Regions from separate parts of the Priestia sp. JV24 genome, predicted to be linked through region 2. Evidence: riboswitches for the same ligand, from Rfam matches in the RefSeq annotation. Region 2 holds a riboswitch; the other holds the start of a gene.
What was found. A riboswitch is a leader RNA that binds a small molecule or an ion and turns the genes downstream of it on or off. The one in region 2 is predicted to bind ZMP and ZTP.
Positions count from the first base shown of each region.

Region 1 (3,218 bases), on a different contig from region 2:
AAAAACTAAGTCTAAATTCTCCACTCCTCTAAATAAAAAAACACGAGCACGGGCTCGTGTTTTTTTATTTAGATTTAAAATTTTCTTGATTGATTTGTTCAGCTTCTTTCATATATCGGTTAGATTTGCCACTTTTAATTCCCCAGTAATAAAAAGCTAATGATACGCAAGCAATCACTAGCATATCCCATCCGAAAGGCAAAATATTTTTGCCTCCGAATTTTTCGCTTCCTATGTAGGAAATAAAAATCATGCACGCTAAATAGATAAGCATCCAAGCCCCGGTTAAAAATTCTTTTTTAAAGCCCACCCATTTATTTTTCGCTTGGTAATAAAAATAAACAGGCAGGCCAATTGCCATAATAAAGATCACTTCACCTGTAAGTGGCCACCTTGCCCAGTAAAGCGTCAAGGAAGCAAAAACGAAGCCGCATGGCGCAATAACTGATGCCCCTTTTAAATAAAATGGACGGTAAAAGTGTGAAGCCGTTTTTCTTAATGTTATAAGCGCTACAGGACCCATAATATAAGAGATAAGCGTCGCTACTGAGATCACTTCTGCTAAGACACCCCATCCTCTAAATAAAAAGAGAAACAAGAAGCAAGCTGCTAAATTTAGCCACATAGCTGGGCGCGGGACATTGTAAAGTGGATGAAGAGTACCAAATATCTTTGGCAAGTATCCATTTTGCTGCATCCCGTATAACATTCTAGAAGTAGTTGCCGTATATGTAGCACCTGTGCCGGAAGGAGAAACAAATGCGTCTGCGTATAACACAATTGTTAGCCAGTTAATTCCAAGCGCAATCGCTAAATCAGCAAAAGGAGAATTAAAATTCAAATGATTCCATCCATCAGCAATTGATGACGGACTTACTGCTCCGATAAAGACAATTTGCAATATAATGTATACAATTCCTGCAATAAAAATTGAACCAATTACAGCTATCGGAATCGATTTATTAGGTGATTTTGCTTCTCCTGCCATATTTACAGGACTTTGAAACCCATTAAATGCAAACACAATACCTGATGTTGCCACTGCCGTTAAAACACTGGCCCACCCATAAGGGGCAACCCCATGCTCACTTGAAAAGTTTCCACTATGAAAACCAGCAAAAAATAAAGCCCCTGCCGTTAAACCAGGAATAATTAATTTAACAACCGTAATAAATGAGTTTGCTTTAGCAAAGAGATTTACCGTCCAATAGTTCACAAAAAAGTAAACGAATAATAACAAAGACGCAACTGCCAACCCCTTGGATGTTAAAATTCCATTGTCTACCAATTCGTGAGTCCAGCGAGCCCACTTCCACGGCCAAGTACTCATATATTGCACAGATGCAATAGCCTCCACTGTTATCGTTGAAGCGATTGAAATCCAGTTAGCCCAAGCAGCCAAAAAACCAATAAATGATCCGTGTGAATACTGAGGATATTTAACCATCCCCCCTGCTTGTGGAAACATCGCGCCCAGCTCAGCATATGATAGGGCAATGGTCAAAATAACCACCATTCCAATAACCCATGAAAAAATAGCCGCGGGTCCCGCAATTTGAGCTGCTTTCCATGCTCCAAACAGCCACCCTGAACCGATAATCGAACCTATGCCTGTCATGGTTAAAGCAAATGTTCCCATCTTCCTTTGCATATTGCTCATCCAAATCTACTCCTCTTCCCTAGGAAAATAAAAAAAACACTTGCGGAATTTTCTCAAGTGTTTGCCCAGGCGCGCGGCTTATACGCTATATGCTCCCCCATGGTCATCCATGTTGCGCCAGTCACATATAGGAATATATTTTTTATCAGTATATAACATTCATTACTATTACTCAATATACAAAATGTTTACATTACTTTTCTAAAAATAATAAATTATTCGTAAAATTACGAATTAACCTTCTGAAAATCTCTTTTTAATTATAAAAATAACTAAAATCCTAACTTTTCTTGTTGTTTGATTCTTTTACTTCACAAGCAGATTATCTTCTGAAAATTATACTAATATATAATATTCATTTACATAATAAGAATTAACAGCTATATATCCATAGAATTCTTGCACTAGACTCTTTACTTATATACAATATGAAGAAAAGATACTAAAGTGAACTGCCCACCACTTAGCTACGCTTGAAGTGGGAGACTCCTTTTAGGAAAACGTTAAAACCTACATATCATGCACTTCGCAACAAATGAAGTACTTCGAGCAAACTTCTCTGTTTATGCAAGCACAAAACAGGGAAAATTACGAAAAAAGATTGTTAGAGGGATGCTTATGAATTATGCAAATGTAAAAGTTCTTTATTTTGATGACGACGGAACCATTCCAAATCACCCTCGTCTTCCAGTTTTGTTGTATGAACACGTATTTATTAGTAAGAAAGAGAAAGTGGAGAGCATTTTCAATTCTCACAACTGGAAAAACAGCTGGGTAGGCGGTATACATGATTTTCACCATTACCACAGCAATTCCCATGAAGCACTAGGTGTAATTAGCGGATCTGCACGTTTAAAACTAGGTGGACATATGGGAGAAAATATCGTGGTGCATGCTGGTGATGTGCTCGTACTTCCTGCAGGAACAGGGCATATGCGTCTGCAGTCAACTGCTGATTTTAAAGTGGTTGGAGCTTATCCAGAGGGCATGGATTACAATTTACGAACAGGAAAACAAACTGATCGCCCTCACGTATTTGATGAAATTGCACAAGTACCTATTCCTACAACAGATCCTGTTTATGGCGACAAAGGACCATTGACAGAGTGGTGGAACTAGACAAGCACTTATTGTCTAGTTTTTTTATTTGCTCTGTTTTATTCTTTCCATGAATCTCTATTTGAACATACAAATTCTTTTCTTATGATGCAATAGCAATATACTTTATCTCGGCGAAATAAAAAAAACTTCCCGGTCAAAACTAAATTTCTTCTTTTCCGTTCTCTTTTTACTTCAAGAACAACTTCGCTTAGATTATTCCCCTTTTTTTCTTTCATAATTATTTCAAATATACTCTCATCACAAGCTCTTTTTTGTTTTTCTAAAAAAATTTCCATATATTATAACGAAATTTTCAAAAAACTTATTGCTTTACCATGTCAGACTTGCTATCATAGTGAACATTGTTAGATAAATTTTTAGTAGGAGGAGTAAAATTGAATAGAAAATTCATAATTTTTATTTTATTCATCATTCCATTTATTGCTCAATTCGCTTT
Region 1 covers NZ_JAPCIN010000010.1:211,081-214,298, reverse strand. The annotation lists gene OK414_RS03960 (APC family permease) at 65-1,660, opposite strand; ZMP/ZTP riboswitch at 1,717-1,795, opposite strand; gene OK414_RS03955 (cupin domain-containing protein) at 2,180-2,779, shown strand; gene OK414_RS03950 (DUF3311 domain-containing protein) at 3,157-3,218, shown strand, end outside.
Region 1: linked by a shared signal. The riboswitch ahead of OK414_RS03960 (APC family permease) and the one ahead of OK414_RS12350 (phosphoglycerate dehydrogenase) in region 2 are both predicted to bind ZMP and ZTP.

Region 2 (3,218 bases):
AACGGACTATTTTCTGGAATAAATAAAATAGCATTGTAGCGAATCGTTCCATCCACGTTAATATGAAGGTGAGTGAGCGGTTTATCAAATCCATAGCGTTTTTCTGAATAAAACTGCTCATAGTCTTCTGAAGTCAATTCATTTTTATTTTTCTTCCAGATCGGTACCATACTGTTGATAACTTGTTCTTCTGTATAATCTTCTAGCTCGTTATCAGAACCTTCTTTAGGACGTTTTTCCGTTATGTCCATTTTAATCGGGTAGCGGATAAAGTCTGAATACTTTTTAATGATCTCTTTTAAACGATATTCTTCTAGATACTCATCATATGTTTCATCTTCTGTATTTTCTTTAATTTTTAAAATGATTTGAGTTCCAACCGTTTCTTTTTCGCACCGCTCGATTGTATAACCATCAGCACCAGTAGATTCCCATTTATAGGCTTTATCGCTGCCTAAAGCTTTACTAATCACTGTTACGACATCTGCTACCATAAACGCTGCGTAAAACCCAACGCCGAATTGGCCGATAATCGTGTGCCCGTCCTTTGTTTCATTTTCGTTTTTAAACGCAAGAGAGCCGCTTCTCGCAATTGTGCCCAAGCTGCTTTCAAGCTCTTCTTGCGTCATGCCAATTCCAGTATCCGTAATGGTTAAGGTACGGTCAGCTTTATCTGGTGTTACTTTTATGTAGTAGCTTTCTTTGTTAAAATGCAAGGAGTCGTCTGTTAAAGCTTTGTAATAAATTTTATCGATTGCATCACTTGAATTTGATAGAAGTTCTCTCAAAAATACTTCTTTTTGAGAATAGATGGAATTAATCATCATCTCTAATAATCGCTTTGATTCAGCTTTGAATTCTTTTTTTGACATAAGAAATTCTCCTTTCCAAATAGGGCTTATAAAACAATTAGCACTTGAGTGGATAGAGTGCTAATCACTCTTCTTGTTTAACATGTATTAGGGTATTTGTCAATACATTAGGAGATTCATCAAAGAGATTAAAAATTAGACTGAAAAAAGCAAACTTTTAAAAAAAGGTTGAACGTTCTGAAAGAGTTTGCTAGAATATACTTAATTTCAAAGACTATATGTGACTGGCGAAACGCGGATAACCGTGAGGAAGCATATAGTGACGTAGCCGTTCGCCTGGGCAGAGGTAAGGGATTAATACATATCTCTTACCTCTTTCTGTTTAGGGGGAGAGGATATAGAAGTTATCACATATGTAGGCTAAAAAACCAGACTTTTTAAAAAATTAAAAATGAAGTTCCTTTATCCAAAGGTAAAAACATGTAAAACTACGATGATAATCAGAGGAGAGTACAAAATGAGCACATTAACATTAGAAAAAGTACAAACAATCAAAACTTTAAACAACATTGCACAAAAAGGTCTAAATGTTTTTAATCAAGAAGGTTATCAAATTGACAACGACAGCGAAAATCCAGATGCGATTGTCGTGCGTAGCTTTAACATGCACAGCATGGCATTTGACCAAAATTTAAAAGCTATTGCACGAGCTGGAGCAGGGGTTAATAATATACCGGTGGACGCTTGCACGGAGCAAGGTATCGTTGTATTTAATACGCCAGGAGCTAATGCAAACGCAGTAAAAGAAATGGTTTTAACTACAATTATGGCTTCTTCTCGTAACTTATTTGCTGGAGTTGAATGGACAAAAAAATTAGATGGCCAAGGTGATCAAATTCCTAAATTAGTTGAAGCAGGTAAAAAACAGTTTGTTGGAAAAGAAATCAAAGGTAAAACGTTAGGTGTTATTGGTTTAGGTGCAATTGGTGCTCTTGTAGCAAACGATGCGCTTGATTTAGATATGGACGTAATTGGTTTTGATCCATTCATTTCTGTTAATACAGCTTGGAATTTGTCTCGCAACGTACAGCGTGCAATGTCTCTAGAAGAACTATTTGCAGCATCTGACTATATTACGGTTCACGTTCCATTAACGGACGATACAAAAGGGGTTTTCAATAAAGAAACGTTCAGCATCATGAAACCGGATGTTCATATTTTGAACTTCTCACGCGGTGAGCTTGTAAACGAAGAAGATATGAAAGCTGCTCTTGAAAGTGGAAAAGTTGGACGATACATTACAGATTTCCCAAATCAAAATGTCTTGAACATGAAAAATGTTGTGCCAATTCCTCATCTAGGGGCATCAACTCAAGAATCAGAAGAAAACTGTGCGGTAATGGCAGCACGTCAAGTGAAAAATTTCTTAGAAACAGGAAACGTTAAAAACTCAGTGAACTTCCCGAATGCATCTCTTCCTTACACTGGGAAAAAACGCGTAGCTGCTTTCCATCACAACGTGCCGAATATGGTAGGACAACTTACGCAAGTATTCTCAAACTACAATTTAAACATCGCAGATATGGTGAACAGAAGCCGCGGTGAATATGCGTATACAATGATCGATATTGACAATCAAGTAAGTGACGAGATTGTGCCTGAGCTAGAAGAAAAAATCGGTCAAATTGAAGGAATTATTACAAGTCGTATTATCTAATTTGGTTCCCGTCATATTTTAGTGTTACAGCCCTAACTTAGAAAAGTTAGGGCTGTTTTTACATGGTGTTTACCTCATATCAATTCCTTCATTCTCATAGCATATAGAAATACCTTTAAAGAGGTGAACGTTTTGACAGGAGAACTGATAGGAATTTTGATAGGGTCGCTCATCGCGCTGGCAGGAACATTCATTACGTCTGTCGTAGCTATAGTGATGTCGAAAGAGCAATACAAACAAGAGCTTCGCAAAGCATTTATCCAAAAGAAAGTTGATGCCTATACCCATGTGTGTCAAGTTATTCTAGCTATAAAAAACGATTTACTTACAAAAACTGTTTCTTCAGCTGGCTTAAACTGGACGGCTCAATCTATTAACGAACTAGCAGATGTGTGTATTACGGAAGGTCTATGGATCGATGAAGAAGACAGCAAAAAGCTGGAGGTTCTGCAGAAGCAGCTTTCAAAATTTGTATTTGATGAAATAGAACTGTCTAGACATGATATTCTCACAGCCTGTTATGAAATTGTTGAATATTGTGAAAAAAAGGTAAGGATTCTTCATTCTATGACTACAAAAGAATAGGTGATTACTACTTTAAGAAGTGATAGTAGAAGTATTAAAAAAGCATCGGTCTTAACGATTGTATAAGAAGTGTATGAGCTATTTCATATTTCATACAGTTCTTA
Region 2 covers NZ_JAPCIN010000015.1:593,344-596,561, forward strand. The annotation lists gene htpG (molecular chaperone HtpG) at 1-872, opposite strand, end outside; ZMP/ZTP riboswitch at 1,083-1,161, shown strand; gene OK414_RS12350 (phosphoglycerate dehydrogenase) at 1,330-2,529, shown strand; gene OK414_RS12355 (hypothetical protein) at 2,653-3,114, shown strand.